Collimonas fungivorans: one gene and its partner. The protein of the gene in region 1 interacts with the protein of each later gene in a pairwise test. Links are inferred from orthologs where the notes say so. Each region holds a gene or a part of one and is shown in the gene's direction. Other genes may lie near its edges. The genes, in order: CFter6_RS10060 and CFter6_RS07425.

What was found.
Region 2: the proteins of CFter6_RS10060 (region 1) and CFter6_RS07425 interact in binary tests that used the Escherichia coli proteins (3 or more experiments, as listed by UniProt). The link is inferred for Collimonas fungivorans from one-to-one orthologs.

What each region holds. Positions count from the first base shown.
Region 1 is NZ_CP013232.1:2,340,943-2,350,562, forward strand. The notes cover bases 3,521-6,966. They hold CFter6_RS10060 (2-oxoglutarate dehydrogenase E1 component), read left to right. Parts: upstream 3,521-3,910; coding sequence 3,911-6,766; downstream 6,767-6,966. Other genes in these bases: gltA (citrate synthase), read left to right, coding at 3,521-3,586; odhB (2-oxoglutarate dehydrogenase complex dihydrolipoyllysine-residue succinyltransferase), read left to right, coding at 6,881-6,966. Also shown: sdhA (succinate dehydrogenase flavoprotein subunit), read left to right, coding at 1-1,004; CFter6_RS10045 (succinate dehydrogenase iron-sulfur subunit), read left to right, coding at 1,065-1,778; CFter6_RS10050 (FAD assembly factor SdhE), read left to right, coding at 1,896-2,165; more of gltA, read left to right, coding at 2,282-3,520; more of odhB, read left to right, coding at 6,967-8,140; lpdA (dihydrolipoyl dehydrogenase), read left to right, coding at 8,328-9,620. UniProt on the Escherichia coli protein: E1 component of the 2-oxoglutarate dehydrogenase (OGDH) complex which catalyzes the decarboxylation of 2-oxoglutarate, the first step in the conversion of 2-oxoglutarate to succinyl-CoA and CO(2).
Region 2 is NZ_CP013232.1:1,722,602-1,731,721, reverse strand. The notes cover bases 3,947-6,892. They hold CFter6_RS07425 (ATP-binding cassette domain-containing protein), read left to right. Parts: upstream 3,947-4,383; coding sequence 4,384-6,402; downstream 6,403-6,892. Other genes in these bases: CFter6_RS07420 (Rossmann-like and DUF2520 domain-containing protein), read left to right, coding at 6,360-6,892; prmB (50S ribosomal protein L3 N(5)-glutamine methyltransferase), read left to right, coding at 3,947-4,249. Outside these bases: CFter6_RS07445 (ArsC family reductase), read left to right, coding at 8-361; dapE (succinyl-diaminopimelate desuccinylase), read left to right, coding at 394-1,542; CFter6_RS07435 (methyltransferase regulatory domain-containing protein), read left to right, coding at 1,587-3,218; more of prmB, read left to right, coding at 3,365-3,946; more of CFter6_RS07420, read left to right, coding at 6,893-7,040; CFter6_RS26760 (DUF2520 domain-containing protein), read left to right, coding at 7,049-7,252; CFter6_RS07415 (transporter substrate-binding domain-containing protein), read left to right, coding at 7,411-8,214; CFter6_RS07410 (amino acid ABC transporter permease), read left to right, coding at 8,331-8,993; ppk1 (polyphosphate kinase 1), read right to left, coding at 9,029-9,120. UniProt on the Escherichia coli protein: Genetic data indicate it may be involved in ribosome assembly or function.

The sequences.
Region 1 (9,620 bases):
CTGAAGGCGTGCGCGGCGAGGGCGGTATCCTGATCAACGCCAACGGCGAACGTTTCATGGAGCGTTATGCGCCTACCTTGAAGGATCTGGCGCCGCGCGACTTCGTCTCGCGTTCGATGGACCAGGAAATCAAGGAAGGCCGCGGCTGCGGTCCGCACAAGGATCACGTGATGCTGGACCTGCGCCACATCGGCGCCGAAACCATCATGAAGCGCCTGCCGTCGATCCTGGAAATCGGTCACAAGTTTGCTAACGTCGACGCCTTGAAAGAGCCGATCCCGGTCGTGCCGACCATCCACTACCAGATGGGCGGTATCCCGACCAATGTATATGGCCAGGTAGTGGTGCCGAAGAACGGCATCCCGAACGCAGTGGTCAACGGCTTGTACGCGATCGGCGAATGCGCCTGCGTCTCGGTGCACGGCGCCAATCGCCTCGGCACCAACTCGCTGCTGGACCTGGTGGTGTTCGGCCGCGCGGCCGGCAACCACATCGTCGACAGCAAGCTCAAGGAACGCAGCAACAAGCCTTTGCCGGCAGATGCCGCCGACGTCGCCCTGGCGCGCCTGGCCAAGCTGGAAACCAGCACCGGTTCCGAGCGTGTGCAAGACGTGGCCGGCGATATCCGCAAGACCATGCAGCACTACTGCGGCGTGTTCCGTACCGACGAGCTGCTGCAGCAAGGCTACAAGGAAATCATGGTGCTCGACGAGCGGCGCAAGCATGTTTCGTTCAAGGACAAGTCCAAGGTCTTCAACACCGCACGTGTCGAAGCGCTGGAACTGGACAACTTGATCGAAACCGCCAAGGCCACCATTACTTCCGCCGCGGCCCGCAAGGAATCGCGCGGCGCCCACGCGCATCGGGATTATGAAAAGCGTGATGACGAAAACTGGATGAAGCATACCTTGTGGTACTCCGAAGGTAATCGTCTCGACTACAAGCCAGTGATCACCAAACCGCTGACAGTTGATACGTTCAAGCCAAAGCCACGCACATTCTGATTTGCCGCGGCAGGGCGGTGCACGATACCCCTGCCGCGCAATTAACAAAAAGGTATAGCCATGTCATCACGTACTTTGAAATTCAAAATCTACCGTTACGATCCCGATAAGGATGCCAAGCCTTACATGCAGGACCTGACGGTAGAGCTGCTGCCGACCGACAAGATGCTGCTGGATGCACTGCAGCGCATCAAGGCCGACGTCGACGATTCGCTGGCGCTGCGCCGCTCCTGCCGCGAAGGCGTGTGCGGTTCCGACGCCATGAACATCAACGGCAAGAACGGCCTGGCCTGCACTACCAACCTCAACGAGCTGACCGAGCCTATCGTCCTCAAGCCGTTGCCAGGCTTGCCGGTGATCCGCGACCTGATCGTCGACATGACGCAGTTCTTCAAGCAGTACGAATCGATCAAGCCGTTCCTGATCAACGACAACATCCCGCCGGAAAAAGAGCGTCTGCAAACACCGGAACAGCGCGAAGAGCTGGACGGCCTGTACGAGTGCATCCTGTGCGCATGCTGTTCGACTTCCTGCCCGTCGTTCTGGTGGAATCCGGACAAGTTCGTCGGCCCGGCCGGCCTGCTGCAAGCCTACCGCTTCATCGCCGACAGCCGCGACGAAGCCACCGGCGCGCGCCTGGACAACCTGGAAGATCCGTATCGCCTGTTCCGCTGCCGTTCGATCATGAACTGCGTCGACGTCTGTCCGAAGGGCCTGAACCCTAACGCAGCCATCGGCAAGATCAAAGAACTGATGGTCCGCCGGGCAGTATAAAAGAGAGTAAGCAGGGCGGCGAGACTTACTAGTCTTCCCGCCCTTGTCGTTGCGGCAGTTTTAGAACTGTTTGTCGAAAGCGCCGATTGGCGATATCAAATAGAATAAGTGGGTTCCATGTCTATCATCCATCAAGCCGACCCTGCCAACCGAGCCCGCCTGCGCTGGCGTGCGCGCCGCGGCCTGCTTGAAAACGACCTGATACTCACGCGTTTCCTGGATGCAAACGAAGCCAGCATGACGGACGACGATGTCGACGCTTTTTCGCGTTTGATGGAACTGTCCGACAATGAACTAATGGATTTGCTGCTGGTCCGTAAAGAACCGGACGGCTTGCTGGATTTGCCGCAAGTGCATGCCCTGTTAGCTAGAATACGCACTGCTTGACAAGCTCATAAACCTGTATCTTCGCTGGCGGCGACGGCCGCGGAAGAGGTTGACCAGCTTGCAGGCGCGTCTTTTGTTTTTTGATTTAGAGTCACCTTTTGATTGAGGAAAGAGCCATGACCACCGCTGATACAAAAGCCACACTATCGTTTTCCGATGGCAGTCCATCCGTAGAATTTCCTATTTACAAGGGTACCGTCGGCCCTGAAGTCATCGATATCCGCAAGTTGTACGGCGCTACCGGCAAATTCACTTACGACCCGGGCTTCATGTCGACCGCGGCGTGTAATTCGTCGATCACCTACATCGACGGCGACAAGGGCGAGCTGCTGTATCGCGGCTACCCGATCGAGCAGCTGGCGGTCAATTGCGACTTCCTGGAAACCTGCTACCTGCTGCTGAACGGCGAACTGCCTAGCGCGGCTGAAAAGAAAAAATTCGACGCCACCGTGACCCAGCACACCATGGTGCACGAGCAGATGCAATTCTTCTTCCGCGGTTTCCGCCGCGATGCGCATCCGATGGCGGTGCTGGTCGGCACCGTCGGCGCCTTGTCGTCGTTCTACCATGACTCGCTGGACATCACCGACCCGCGCCATCGCGAGGTGTCGGCCATCCGCCTGATCGCCAAGCTGCCGACCCTGGTCGCCATGGCGTACAAGTACAACGTCGGCCAGCCATTCGTCTACCCGCGCAACGAATTGTCGTACAGCGCCAACTTCATGCACATGATGTTCTCGACGCCGTGCGAAGAGTACAAGGTCAACGACGTGCTGGTGCGCGCGCTGGACCGTATCCTGACCTTGCATGCCGACCACGAGCAGAATGCTTCGACTTCGACCGTGCGCCTGGCCGGTTCCAGCGGCGCCAATCCGTTCGCCTGTATCGCTGCGGGTATCGCCTGCCTGTGGGGTCCTGCCCACGGCGGCGCCAACGAAGCAGCGCTGAACATGCTCAAGGAAATCGGTTCGGTCGACAAGATCCCCGAGTTCATCGCCAAGGTGAAAGACAAGAACTCCGGCGTCAAGCTGATGGGTTTCGGCCACCGCGTCTACAAGAATTTCGACCCGCGCGCCAAGCTGATGCGTGAAACCTGCTACGAAGTGCTGAACGAGCTGGGTCTGCATGACGACCCGTTGTTCAAGCTGGCGATGGCCCTGGAAAAAGTCGCGCTGGAAGATGAATACTTCGTTTCCCGCAAGCTCTATCCGAACGTCGACTTCTACTCCGGCATCGTGCAGTCGGCGCTGGGCATCCCGACCTCGCTGTTCACGGGTATCTTCGCCATGGCGCGCACCGTCGGCTGGATCGCGCAATGGAATGAAATGATTTCCGATCCGGAACAGAAAATCGGCCGTCCGCGCCAGCTGTTCGTCGGTTCCAAGACCCGCGACGTGCCGCCGATCGAAAAGCGCGGCTAAGCCGGGCATGAGCAGGTAATAGCAACACAAAAACAGCGAATCCTTGGATTCGCTGTTTGCATTTATGCAGGTTATGCTATGCTCTTGTTCTGTGCTGTGTCATGCGGCCAGAAGCAGTGAAAAACGGTAGCAAAAATATGTGGTGAACGTGTTTTGAAGGGCAGGCAGCACCCGAATTCAGAAAAAAAGCAGTTGTAGCAAAGAACACATAGCAATAGAGCCCTTCCCCACAACTTGATGTGCAATCCGCTAACCGGTCAGGCCGTGTCGCGGAAGGTTATGTTAACCCGCTAATCTCGCGAAACGCGAAGAAAGGTGAGCAAGATGATGCAACAATACCGCTCTAATTCTTATCTCTTCGGAGGTAATGCACCGTACATTGAAGAGCTGTACGAGTCTTACCTCGACAATCCCGGTTCAGTTGCCGACAACTGGCGTGCTTATTTCGACGCCATGCAGCACGTGCCAGCCGTCGACGGCTCCGACAAGCCTGACGTAGGCCACGCTTCCGTCATCGCCTCGTTTGCAGAGCGCGCCAAACACGGTCCTATCCGCACCATCTCCGCTTCGGCCGACGCTGAAATGGGCCGCAAGCGCGTTGCCGCAACGCAATTGATCGCTGCCTACCGTTACCTCGGTTCGCGCTGGGCCAACCTGGACCCGCTGCAACGCCAGGAACGTTCCGTACTGCCGGAACTGGAGCCAAGTTTCTACGGTTTCACCGATGCCGACATGGACATCGTGTTCAACATCAGCAACACCTACTTCGGCACCGAAACCGCTACGCTGCGCGACCTGCTCAATTCGCTGCGCGACACGTATTGCCGTTCCATCGGTACCGAATACATGTACATCAGCGATCCGACCGAAAAACGCTGGATGCAAGAGCGCCTGGAGTCGACCCGCTCGGCGCCGGTGTTCACCGCCGAGAAGAAAAAACACATCCTCGACCGCCTGACAGCGGCCGAAGGCCTGGAACGCTACCTGCATACCCGTTATGTCGGCCAGAAGCGTTTCTCGCTGGAAGGCGGCGAAAGCTTCATCGTGTCGCTGGATGAAACCATCCAGCGCGCCGGCGAAAAGGGCATCCAGGAAATCGTGATCGGCATGGCCCACCGCGGCCGCCTGAACGTGCTGGTCAATACCCTGGGCAAGATGCCGCAGGAACTGTTCGCCGAATTCGAAGGCAAGCACGCCGACGACTTGCCTGCCGGCGACGTCAAGTACCACCAAGGTTTTTCGTCCGACATCACCAGCCCAGGTGGCCCGGTGCATTTGTCGCTGGCGTTTAACCCGTCGCACCTGGAAATCGTCAACCCGGTGGTTGAAGGTTCGGTCAAGGCCCGCATGGAACGCCGCGGCGATGCCGACGGTTCGCAAGTGCTGCCGATCCTGGTGCACGGCGACGCCGCATTCGCCGGCCAGGGTGTAGTGATGGAAACCCTGAACCTGGCGCAGACCCGCGGCTACGGCACGGGTGGCACGGTGCATATCGTGATCAACAACCAGATCGGCTTCACCACTTCCGATCCGCGCGATTCCCGTTCCACGCTGTACTGCTCGGACGTGGTCAAGATGATCGAAGCGCCGGTGCTGCACGTCAACGGCGACGATCCTGAAGCGGTGGTGTACGCGACCCAGATCGCGCTCGACTACCGCATCGAGTTCAAGAAAGATATCGTGGTCGATATCATCTGCTTCCGCAAACTGGGCCACAACGAGCAAGATACGCCGGCGCTGACCCAGCCGCTGATGTACAAGAAGATCGGCCAGCATCCAGGCACTCGCAAGCTGTACGCGGACAAGCTGGTGGCGCAAGGCACCATCGGCACTGACGATGGCGACGCCATGGTCAAGGCCTTCCGCGATGCGATGGACGCCGGCAAGCACACCATCGATCCGGTCATCACCAACTTCAAGAGCAAATACGCGGTCGACTGGCTGCCGTTCCTGAACCGCAAGTGGACCGATGCTGCCGACACCTCGGTGCCGGTGACCGAACTGAAGCGCCTGGCCGCACGCATCACTACCGTGCCGGAAAACTTCAAGGTCCACGCGCTGGTTGAAAAAGTACTGAACGACCGCGCCGCCATGGGCCGCGGCGAGCTCAACCTCGACTGGGGCATGGGCGAGCACCTGGCTTACGCTTCGCTGGTGTCGTCGGGTTATGCGATCCGCCTGACCGGCCAGGATGCCGGCCGCGGTACTTTCGTCCACCGCCACGCGGTGCTGCATGACCAGAACCGCGAGCGCTGGGATGCCGGCAGCTATATTCCGCTGCAAAACGTCTCCGACCAGCAAGCGCCGTTCAAGGTGATCGATTCGGTCTTGTCGGAAGAAGCGGTGCTCGGTTTCGAATACGGTTATTCCACCGCGGAGCCAAACACGCTGACCATCTGGGAAGCCCAGTTCGGCGACTTCGCCAACGGCGCGCAAGTCGTGATCGACCAGTTCATCAGCTCCGGCGAAGTGAAGTGGGGCCGCGCTTCCGGCCTGGTCATGATGCTGCCGCACGGTTACGAAGGCCAGGGTCCTGAGCACTCGTCGGCACGCCTGGAACGTTACCTGCAGCTGTGCGCAGACAACAACATGCAAGTGGTGCAGCCGACTACCGCAGCGCAGATCTTCCATCTGCTGCGCCGCCAGATGATCCGCCTGTTCCGCAAGCCGCTGGTGATCATGACGCCGAAATCGCTGCTGCGTAACAAGGATGCCGGTTCGCCGTTGTCCGACTTCACCAAGGGCAGCTTCCAGACCGTGATCGGCGAGGTCGACGACAAGATCGATCCTAAAAAGGTCAAGCGCGTCATCGCTTGCTCCGGCAAGGTGTATTACGACCTGGTCAACGCCCGCAAGGAACGCGGCCAGACCGACGTCGCAATTATCCGTCTGGAACAACTGTATCCATTCCCGCACAAGGCGTTTGCTGCCGAGCTGAAGCAGTTCCCTAACTTCAACGAGCTGGTATGGACCCAGGACGAGCCGCAGAACCAAGGTGCATGGCTGCAGATCCAGCACAACATTTTTGAAAACCTGGACGAAGGCCAGAAGCTTGCCTATGCAGGCCGTCCAGCCAGCGCATCGCCGGCGGTCGGTTACTACGACAAGCACTATGCGCAGCAAAAAGCGTTGCTGGATACGGCATTTTCCAAGCTCAAAGGCTTTGTTCTGACAAAATAATCGGCGTCTTGTCTAATCGACGTTTTATCTAATTAGTTGGGGACAGAGTAATTCGCCACGCTACGGTGGCTCTTAAACTCTGTCCCACAATAGGCATGAATATCGGAGAATTAAATGGCTCTTCTAGAAGTAAAAGTTCCGCAGCTGTCGGAATCGGTTGCTGAAGCGACCCTGTTGACATGGCATAAAAAAATCGGCGACGCTGTCAAGCGCGACGAGAACCTGATCGATATCGAAACAGATAAAGTGGTGCTCGAACTGCCGGCGCCGGCCGACGGCGTGATCGTCCAGCTGCTCAAGGGCGACGGCAGCACCGTGGTGGCGGATGAAATCATCGCAGTGATCGACACCGATGCGTCGGCCAAGGTCAGCCCGATGGAAGTGGCAGCCGTGCCGGTGCCGCAAAGCGGCAACGCGCCGACGCCAATCGCCGCGCCTGAACTGCAATCGAAATCGGCTGCCGGCATCGCCATGCCTGCTGCGGCTAAACTGCTGGCCGAAAACAACCTGACGGCGGCGCAAGTCGACGGCAGCGGCAAGGACGGCCGTGTCACCAAGGGCGACGCCCTGGGCGCCATCGCCAACAAGCCGGCAGCACCAGCACCGCTGGCAGCCGCTCCAGCCAAGCCGGCTCTGCAGCAAGTCGCAGCGCCGACCAAGGCCAACCTGGACGACCGTCCGGAAGAGCGCGTGCCGATGAGCCGCCTGCGCGCACGTATCGCCGAGCGCCTGGTGCAATCGCAGTCGACCAACGCCATCCTGACGACATTCAATGAAGTCAACATGCAGCCGGTGATGGACCTGCGCACCAAGTACAAGGACAAGTTCGAAAAAGAACACGGCGTCAAGCTGGGTTTCATGTCGTTCTTCGTCAAGGCTGCGGTTGCGGCGCTGAAGAAATACCCGATCGTCAATGCCTCGGTGGACGGCAACGACATCGTCTACCACGGTTATTTCGACATCGGCATCGCAGTCGGTTCGCCGCGCGGCCTGGTGGTGCCGGTATTGCGCGACGCCGACCAGATGTCGATCGCCGACATTGAAAAGAAAATCGGCGAATTCGGCGCCAAGGCCAAGGACGGCAAGCTGACGCTGGACGACCTGACCGGCGGTACTTTCTCGATCTCGAACGGCGGCACTTTCGGTTCCATGCTGTCGACGCCGATCATCAACCCGCCGCAATCGGCAATCCTGGGCGTGCATGCGACCAAGGACCGCGCGGTGGTTGAAAACGGCCAGATCGTGATCCGTCCGATGAACTACCTGGCAATGTCTTATGATCACCGTATCATCGATGGTCGTGAAGCCGTGCTGGCCCTGGTAGCGATGAAAGAAGCGCTGGAAGATCCGGCGCGTCTGTTGCTGGACCTGTAAGTCTCAAACCTCGCCAGGCGAGAGCGCCCTGACTCTGTTGTTTCCTAGGGAAAAATGGAGCAGGGCGCGTCGTTTAGGCGGCTAAGTAAATGATGAGCGCCTTGTGACTGTGATTTACTGCGGGCCGGCTGTCCGAGTTGGCGGCAGGTGGCAATGAGTTGGCAAGGCAATAATTCGAAGGATGGAAATGAGCAAACAATTTGATGTCGTCGTGATCGGTGGCGGTCCCGGCGGGTATATTGCAGCAATTCGCGCCGCGCAACTGGGTTTCAATACCGCCTGTATCGATGAATGGAAAAATGCCAAGAATGGCCCTGCGCCGGGCGGCACCTGCACCAACGTCGGCTGCATTCCATCCAAGGCATTGCTGCAATCCTCCGAACACTACGAACACGCCGGCCATGCGTTCGCCGACCACGGCATCGAAGTCAAGGGCCTGGGACTGAACCTGGGGCAGATGCTGGCGCGCAAGGATAGCGTCGTCAAGCAGAACAACGAAGGTATCCTGTACCTGTTCAAGAAGAACAAGGTCACCTTTTTCCATGGCCGCGGTTCTTTCGTCAAGGGCGATGCCGGCGCTTACGAAATCAAGGTCGCCGGCGCTGCCGAAGAAACCATCACTGCCAAACACATCATCCTGGCTACCGGATCCAATCCGCGTGCCTTGCCAGGCACTCCGTTTGACGAAAAACTGATCCTGTCGAATACCGGCGCACTGGCAATTGACGCGGTTCCGGCTAAACTGGGTGTTATCGGCGCCGGTGTGATCGGCCTCGAAATGGGCAGCGTCTGGCGCCGCCTCGGTTCGGATGTCAGCGTACTGGAAGCGTTGCCGACTTTCCTCGGCGCAGTGGACGAGCAGATCGCCAAGGAAGCCAGCAAGCTGTTCACCAAGCAAGGCTTGAAGGTCAGCCTGGGCGTCAAGATCGGCGCCATTACGGCCGGCAAGAATGATGTCACGGTGGAATATGTCGACGCCGCCGGCGCGGCGCAAAAAGCGGTGTACGACAAGCTGATCGTGTCGATCGGCCGTATTCCCAACACCATCGGCCTGAACGCCGAAGGCGTCGGCCTGCAGCTGGACGAGCGCGGCTTCATCGCCGTCGACGGCGACTGCAAGACCAACCTGCCGAACGTCTGGGCGGTGGGCGACGTGGTGCGCGGCCCGATGCTGGCGCACAAGGCTGAGGAAGAAGGCGTAGCGGTTGCCGAACGTATTGCCGGCCAGCACGGCCACGTGAATTTCAATACAATTCCATGGGTGATCTACACTTCGCCGGAAATCGCCTGGGTCGGCAAGACAGAACAACAACTGAAGGCAGATGGAGTAGCATACAAGGCAGGCACTTTCCCGTTCCTGGCGAACGGACGGGCGCGTGCCTTGGGTGATACCTCAGGCATGGTGAAGTTCCTGGCGGATGCCAAGACCGACGAAATCCTGGGTGTTCACATTGTTGGACCAATGGCGTCAGAACTGATT
Region 2 (9,120 bases), 620 kb from region 1 along the record:
TCAATCTATGGCAATTACACTTTACGGCATTCCCAATTGCGACACAGTCAAGAAAGCCCGCACCTGGCTTGAAGAGCAAGAGATCGCATACACCTTCCATAATTTCAAGAAAGACGGCGTCAGCGCCGAGCTGATCGCCACCTGGCTCAAGGACATTCCCTGGGATACGCTGGTCAACCGCAAGGGCACTACCTGGCGTGGCTTGCCGGAACAGCGCCGCAACGGCATCAGCGACGGCATCAGCGCCACTCCCCTGATGCTGGAACTGCCATCCATCATCAAGCGGCCAGTGCTGTTCACCGGCAAGCAAGCCTATGTCGGCTTTTCGGATGCGCTGTACCAAGAGATATTCAGCCAATAATTCGGCCAATAAGCCTACACAAAATGCCCCATATGAGCAACGATAGCAAAACCCTGGCGCTGGCCGAACAACTGATTGCCTTGTCGTCCGTCACGCCGCAAGACAAAGGCTGCCAGGCGCTCCTGATCGAACTGCTGGCGCCGCTGGGATTCACCTGCGAAACCATCCAGTCCGGCGACGTCACCAACCTGTGGGCACGCAAAGGCACGGCGCGGCCGCTGCTGGTGTTTGCCGGCCACACCGACGTGGTGCCGACCGGCCCGCGCGAACAATGGCAGTCCGATCCCTTCCTGCCCAGCCACCGCGACGGCAAGCTGTACGGCCGCGGCGCGGCGGACATGAAGACCTCGATTGCAGCGATGGTGGTGGCGGTGGAAGAATTCACGCAATCCCGTCCGGACCATGCCGGCTCCATCGCTTTCCTGATCACCAGCGATGAAGAAGGCCCGGCCACCGACGGCACCGTGGTGGTCTGCGAAAAACTCAAGGCGCGCGGCGAGCAGCTCGACTACTGCATCGTCGGCGAACCGACTTCCAGCTCGACGCTGGGCGACATGATCAAGAACGGCCGCCGCGGCACCATGTCCGGCAAGCTCACGGTGAAAGGCATACAGGGCCATATCGCCTATCCGCAGCTGGCGAAAAACCCTATCCACCTGGCGGCGCCGGCGCTGGCGGAACTGGCTGCCGAAAAATGGGATGAGGCCAATGAATATTACCTGCCGACCTCCTGGCAGATGTCGAACATCCATGGCGGCACCGGCGCGTCCAATGTGATTCCCGGCGAAGTCGTGATCGATTTCAACTTCCGCTTTTCCACCGCCAGCAGCATCGAAGGTTTGCAGCAGCGCGTGCACGCGATCCTCGATAAACATGGCCTGGAATACACCCTGGCCTGGACCGTTGGCGGCCGGCCGTTCCTGACGCCGCGCGGTACGCTGAGCGACGCCATCGCCGCCGCCATCAAGGTCGAAACCGGCATCAACACCGAGCTGTCGACTACCGGCGGCACTTCGGACGGACGCTTCATCGCGCAAATCTGTCCGCAGGTGATCGAATTCGGGCCGCCCAACGCCAGCATCCACAAGATCGACGAACATGTCGAAGTGCAGTTTATCGATCCCCTGAAAAACATCTACCGCCGCACGCTGGAAAACCTGCTGCCGCCTGCCTCGACTTAAGGGCATCTGCCCACCAATCAGCACTGAATCACGGAAAGGTGCCTATGGCCGATACAAAAAAAGACATCGTCGAACAAGCATACGATGCAACGCCATACACCTCTCATCCTTTCAAGGCCACCGCGCCGGAACACCTGGCGGCGGTAGCAACCCTGTTCAGCCTGGAACCGCCCGGCACCGGCAATGCGCGCGTGCTGGAGCTGGGTTGCGCCTCCGGCGGCAACCTGATCCCGCATGCCCAGCAAAACCCTGGCGGGCGCTACGTCGGGATCGACCTGTCTCAGGTGCAAATCAAGACCGGGCAACGGCGCATCGCCGCCCTCGGACTGCAGAACATCGCCCTGCATCACATGAGCATCACCGATATCGGCCCGGCGCTCGGCCAGTTCGACTACATCATTTGCCACGGCGTCTACAGCTGGGTGCCGCCGCAGGTGCAGGACGCCATCTTGCGCGTCTGCGCTGAAAACCTGGCGGCCAACGGCATCGCCATCATCAGCTACAACACCTATCCAGGCTGGAAGTTCAAGGAAGTGGTGCGTGAAGCCATGCTGTTTCGCGGCAACAAATATGAGAATCCGGCCGACAAGCTTGCGCATGCGCGCGGCATGTTCAATTTCATGCATGAAATGTCTGGCAAAGGCAGCGTGCTCAACCAGGTGCTGGAACAGCATGCCGCTGTGCTCAACGGCCAGTTCGACGATTATTACCTGCTGCACGAATACCTTGAGCCGTACAACTCGCCCTGCTACCTGAGCGAATTCATGGCGCGTGCGCGCGAACACAAACTCGCTTACCTGGCGGATGCCGAAACGCAATCCATGTTTGTCGGCAACCTGGGCAGCAACATTTCCGAGCCGCTGCTGCGCGAATGCGGTAACGACCAGGTAGTGCTGGAACAGTATATGGATTTCCTGCGCAACCGCCAGTTCCGCCATACCCTGCTGGTGCATGCGGAACAGCAAGGCCAGATCAGGTACCAGCTGGATCCGGCCCGGCTGGCGCAGTTGCATTACGCTTGTGTGGTCGACAGCGGCGGCGCCGCGATCACCCACGACGATGCCGGGCAATCGATCAAGCTCGGCGACCAGCAATTGCTGATCACGGGGCAAGTCAACAAGGTCGCCCTGCAAGTGCTGGGCGAACGCTTCCCTGCCACCATGCGCGTGGCGGAGATCGTTGCCGCCGTTCGCCAGCGCCTGGGACGCGAGCAGGATGTCGATACTGCGGCAGTCGATACTGCGGCAGTCGATACTGCGGCAGTCGATATCGGCACTGTGGTCAAGCTGATGGAGATACTGATCATCCGCGGCGCCGTCGATTACCGGACGCGGGCACTGGATGCCGCGTACAGCGTGGCGGAAAAGCCGGTTGCCCTGGCCGCGGCCCGCGCCGACATTGCACTGGACCCGGAATTCATGCCTACCAGCCTGTGGCACCAGCGGATTCCCCTGAATATCATCCAGAAACTGCTGTTGCCCAAACTTGACGGCAGCCATACCCAGGCCCAGCTGGTCGACTTCATCCTGCAGCAGGAACAGCAGAAAATGCTCGAATTCAAGGATAAGGACGGCCAACGCATAGCCGATCCGCATGCCTTGCGCACCGAGGCCGGCGAGCATGTCCGGAATGCCCTGCACGCACTCAGATATAATGCTGTCTTGATCGAATCCTGACAATATAGCGCCAATTAGCGCCGATACCCGGCTTATTCAGCCCGCTGTGCCCTTTCGACCGGGCATTTCCGTTAGAATCCGCCTGACATTTGCAAAGCGCTACCCCAAGCCGCTGCGTTACCAGCCTTACTTTTATTATCCGCGCCATGACACCACAATCCTTTACCACCATCCGCGACCTGCTGCGCTATGCCGTGACCCGCTTCAACACCGCCGGCCTGTTTTTCGGCCACGGCAGCAGCAACGCGCTGGACGAGGCGGCTTACCTGATCCTGCACACGCTGAAGCTACCGCTGGATAAAATCGAGCCGTTTTTCGACGCGCGCCTGCTGCGGCATGAAGTCGACGCCGTACTGCAAGTCATCGAAAAACGCAGCGTCGACCGCATCCCCGCCGCCTACATCACCAACGAGGCGTGGCTGGGCGAATACCGGTTCTACGTCGACCAGCGCGTGATCGTGCCGCGCTCCTTCATCGCCGAACTGATCCCGGACCATTTTTCGCCGTGGCTGCAAGACCCGGAAGCGGTCAGCAATATCCTGGAACTGTGCACCGGCTCCGGCTGCCTGCCTATCATGCTGGCGGACGCTTTCCCGCAGGCGCACGTCGATACCGCGGATATTTCGGCCGATGCGCTGGCCGTGGCGCGCCGCAACGTCGACGATTATGAATTGCAGGACCGTATCACGCTGATCGAATCCGACCTGTACAGCAAGGTGCCTGCCAAGAAATACAACCTGATCGTCACCAACCCGCCGTATGTCAATTCGGGTTCGATGGGCAAGCTGCCGCCGGAATACCTGCGCGAACCGCAAATCGCCCTCGCCGGCGGCGACGACGGCATGGACCTGGTGCGCAAGATCGTCGCCGGCGCCAAGCAGCGCCTGACCCCGGACGGCGTGCTGGTGGTCGAAATCGGCAACGAGCGCGCTTTCGCCGAAGCTGCGTTCCCGGACCTGGAAATGACCTGGGTCTCGACCAGCGCCGGCGACGACATGGTGTTCCTGCTGACGGCAGACCAGTTGCCCTAGCCCGCGCGGGCCCGGCGCCCAAATGACGGCAAATAAGCAGCAAGCAAGATCATCACAACCTGCATGTCGTTACAGACACATGCATGGCCACTCATTGAGCACGATAGTTAACAGATAATTAGCAGACAGTAGATATGATACGTTTTTTACAAGTTTCCCTGATGCGCGGCATCAAGCCATTGCTCGACAATGTCGAGGTCACCCTCAATCCGGGCGACAAGATCGGCCTGATCGGCGCCAACGGCGCCGGCAAGTCCAGCCTGTTCGGGCTGCTGCGCGGGGAACTGCATGCCGACCAGGGCGAGATCGACTTCCCCTCGAAATGGCGCATGGCCTACGTTGCCCAGGAAACCCCTGCGCTGGATCGCCCGGCGATTGAATACGCTATCGACGGCGACGTCACCCTGCGCCGGCTGGAAGAAGAACTGGCGTTCCTCGAAAGCGAACCGGAAAGCACTTCCAACGGCATCCTGATCGGCGAGCTGTACAGCGCCCTGGCCGATGCCGATGCCTACACGGTGCGTTCGCGCGCCGAACAGCTGCTGACCGGTCTCGGTTTTTCACTGGCGCAAATGGACCAGCCGGTAGCCAGCTTCTCCGGCGGCTGGCGCATGCGCCTGAACCTGGCGCAGGCGCTGATGTGCCCATCCGACCTGCTGCTGCTCGATGAACCGACCAACCACTTGGACCTGGACGCCATCATCTGGCTGGAGGACTGGCTCAAGCGCTATCCCGGCACCCTGATCATCATCTCCCATGACCGCGATTTCCTGGACGGCGTGGTGAATGTCATCGTGCATATCGACGAGCGCAAGCTGAAGCGCTATTCGGGCAACTATTCCTCGTTCGAACGCCAGCGTTCCGCGCAGCTGGAACTGGCTGCCGGCACCCTGGAAAAGCAGATGCGCCAGCGCGCCCACCTGGAGTCATTCATCAACCGCTTCAAGGCCCAGGCCAGCAAGGCCCGCCAGGCGCAGAGCCGGATGAAGGCGCTGGCCAAGATGGAAGAGCTGGCGCCATTGCGCGCAGCAGCGGAATTCTCTTTCGAGTTTCGGGTGCCGCTGAGCGCGCCTAACCCGCTGCTGGTGATGGAAGATGTGAGCGCCGGCTACCGCACTGAAAGCGAGACCAGCCACGATGTCACCGAAAAAGTAATCGTCTCCTGCATCAACTTCTCGTTGCAGATCGGCCAGCGTATCGGCCTGCTGGGCGTCAACGGCGCCGGCAAATCGACTTTCATCAAAACCATCGCGGAAGAGCTCAAGCCGCTGCGCGGCGACGCTCAGTTCGGCAAAGGCCTGTCGATCGGTTATTTTGCCCAGCACCAGGTGGAAATGCTGCGCCACGACGAATCGCCGCTTTGGCACATGGGCAAGATCGCGCCTACCGTGCGCGAACAGGAACTACGCAACTTCCTCGGCGGCTTCAATTTCAACGGCGCCATGGTGACCAGCTCGATCGCGCCGTTTTCCGGCGGCGAAAAAGCGCGCCTGGCGCTGGCGCTGATCGTCTGGCAACGCCCCAACCTGCTGCTGCTGGATGAGCCGACCAACCATCTGGACCTGGAAACCCGCGAGGCGCTGACCATGGCGCTGGCGCAGTTCGAGGGCACGCTGGTGCTGGTATCCCATGATCGCCACCTGTTGCGCGCCACCACCGACCAGTTCATCATCGTTGCCGACGGCAAGGTAGCGCCGTTCGACGGCGACCTCGACGATTACAAGGACTGGCTGTTCAAGACCAAGCTCGCGGCCAAGAACAGCGCGACCGCCGGGACTGCTGCTACCGCGCTGCCAAAAGCCAGCAGCAAGGCCACCATCGCCAGCGCAGTAGCGCCGGCGGCAGCAGCTGCAGTCGACAATGCCGACCGCCGGGAACAGAAACGCGCGGAAGCGGAAGCCAGGCAAAAGCTGGCGACACAGAAGAAGCCTATCGAAGCGCGTATCAAGCGCCTGGATGAACAGATCGCCAAACGCAGCGCGCAGAAGCATACTGTCGATACGCGCCTGGCAGATCCAGAAATCTACGATAAAGACAAGAAAAAAGAATTGGCGACGCTGCTCGCCGATCAGGCGTTTTATGCCAAGGAACTGACGCAACTGGAGGCGGAATGGCTGGAACAGCAGGAAGCGCTGGAGCAACTGGGCAGCTAGGCGCAGCTGGCGCAAACGCGCCTACCCTGAGCATCATCGGCTGCGGCAAGCTTGGCCGCACCCTGGGCCGGCTGTGGTACGACAGTCGGACGTTTACCCTGCTCGACATCCTGAACCGCTCGACTGCCAGCGCGCAGGAAGCCAGCGCCTTCATCGGCGCCGGCAGCGTAGCGGCTTCCTGCGTCGACCTGCGCATTGCCGACGCCTACCTGATCGCGGCCGGCGACGACCAGATCGCTGCTTGCTGCAGCACCCTTGCCGCCGCCGGAAAATTGCAGCCCGGCAGCATCGTGTTCCATTGCAGCGGCGCCCTGTCGTCGCTCGAACTGGCAGCCGCGTCCGAACGCGGCGCCGCTGTCGCCAGCATCCACCCGATCCGCAGCTTCGCCGTGCCGCAACAGGTAGCCGAGCATTTCGCCGGCACCTGGTGCGGCAGCGAAGGCGATGCCGCCGCCCTTGCCGTCCTCGGCCCGGCGTTCAGCGCCATCGGCGCGCAACTGGTGGCTATCCGTCGTGAGCAAAAAACCCTGTACCACGCTGCCGCGGTCTTCGCGTCCAACTACCAGGTAACGCTGATAGACGTGGCGCAACAAGCTTATGCGGCAGCCGGCATTGCCCCGAACTTGCTCTGCAGCTGATCGAGCCATTGCTGTCCGAAAGCGCTGCCAATGCCTTCAGGCTCGGCCCCGCCGCCGCCCTCACCGGCCCCATCGCGCGCGGCGACATGGCTACCGTCGCCAGGCAATATCAGGCGATCCAGAAGTGGCAACCGCAGGTTGCCAGCCTGTACCAGCAATTCGCTGCATTGACTGGCGATCTGGCCCTGCGCAAGAAAAACGGCAAGCCGTAGCAAGTCATAAAATTGCGCAGACCGCCGATAGCTGATATTTTCCTGAAATGCAAAGACAATAAGTGCATATGGAGTGGCGAAACGGTCATTTCACATTTGCAGGAGAAACCGCTTAACATAGTCGTCAGCCAATGCCCACCAACCAAAAAAGGAAAAAAATGGCCGCCACACTCTCAAAACTGAGCAAGATCGCAGCAGCGATACTGATCGCCGGCGTCACGCTCAATGCGTTCGCAGCAGACCTGCTGGATACCGTCAAAACCCGCGGCACCCTGAAAGTAGCGATGGAAGGCAACTATCCGCCATTCAATTTCAAGGACCCGAAAAGCGGTGAACTGACCGGCTTTGAAGTCGACGTCGCCAAACTGCTGGCGGCCAAGCTTGGGGTGAAGCCGGAATTCACTACAACCGAATGGAGCGGCATCCTGGCGGGCCTCGGCGCCGGCAAATACGATGTCATCCTGAACCAGGTCGGGATTACCGAAGCGCGCCAGAAAGCCTTCGATTTTTCCCAGCCGTACACCTTGTCGACTGCGCAGCTGATTGTCCGCAAAGACGAGAAGCGCAGCTTCCCTACCCTGGAATCGCTGAAGGGCTACAAGCTCGGTCTGGGCCAGGGCACCAACTTCGAGCAAAAAGCCAAGGCGGTTGCGGGCATCGATGTCAAAACCTATCCCGGTTCGCCTGAATACCTGGCCGACCTAGCCAGCGGCCGCATCGATGCGGCCTTGAACGACCGCCTGCTGGTCGGCTACCTGCTGAAGAGCTCGAACCTGCCGCTGAAAGCCGGCGCCACCTTCGGCGACATCGACAAGATCGGCATCCCTTTCCAGAAAGGCAATCCGAAATTCGAGGCAGCGCTGAACAAAGCGCTCGACGATATCCTGAAAGACGGCAGTTTCAAGCAAGTGTCCTTCAAGTGGTTCGGTTTCGATGTTAGCAAAGCGCCATCCGTGCAATGAGAGCGCATTGATAACGCATTGGTAATTTCTGCGCTACACTTCTGACTCACCCACCATCCCCGCCCGCCGCGGGGATGTTTTTTTAACCTGGGAAGTCCGGATTTAACAGAGACCTTATGGAATTACTGGATTTGCTGCAGCAGGCGGCGCCGACTTTGCTGCGCGGCGTAGGCTACACCCTGGTGTTTGCGGTGGCGTCGATGCTGGGCGGCCTGCTGCTCGGTTTTCCCTTGGCGATTGCGCGCATCCTGCCTGCGCGCCTGGCGCGCTGGCCAGCCAGCGTGTATGTCAGCCTGATGCGCGGCACGCCGCTGCTGGTGCAGATCTTCGTGATCTATTACGGCCTGCCTAGCATAGGCATCAGTTTTTCGCCGCTGACCGCGGGCATCCTGGCTCTCAGCCTGAATGCCGGCGCCTATCTGTCGGAAAGCCTGCGCGGCGCCATTCTCGGCGTGCACAAGGGGCAATGGGCCGCCAGCTACAGCATCGGCCTGAACTACTGGCAAACGCTGCGCCACATCGTGATTCCGCAAGCGATCCGGATCGCCGTGCCATCGATGAGCAATACCCTGATCAGCCTGATCAAGGATACCTCGCTGGTGTCGGTCATCACGGTAACGGAGCTGATGCTGGCCACCAAGGAAATCATCGCCGTGACCTTCCGTCCGCTGCCCCTGTACCTGGCGGCCGCGGCGATCTACTGGTGCCTGAGCCTGTGCTTCGAGCGTTTGCAGAGCCGCCTGGAAGACAAGCTGGGACAGGCCCACAAATCGAACTAAAAACGCGAACTAAAAACGCAAATTAAAAACGTTAATTAAAAGCGCGACAGCAGATCGATCTGGCTGACCAGCGGCGTGGCTTCGCCAGGATCGGCCCTGTTGTAGCTGCCGTCGCTGTCCATGTCCC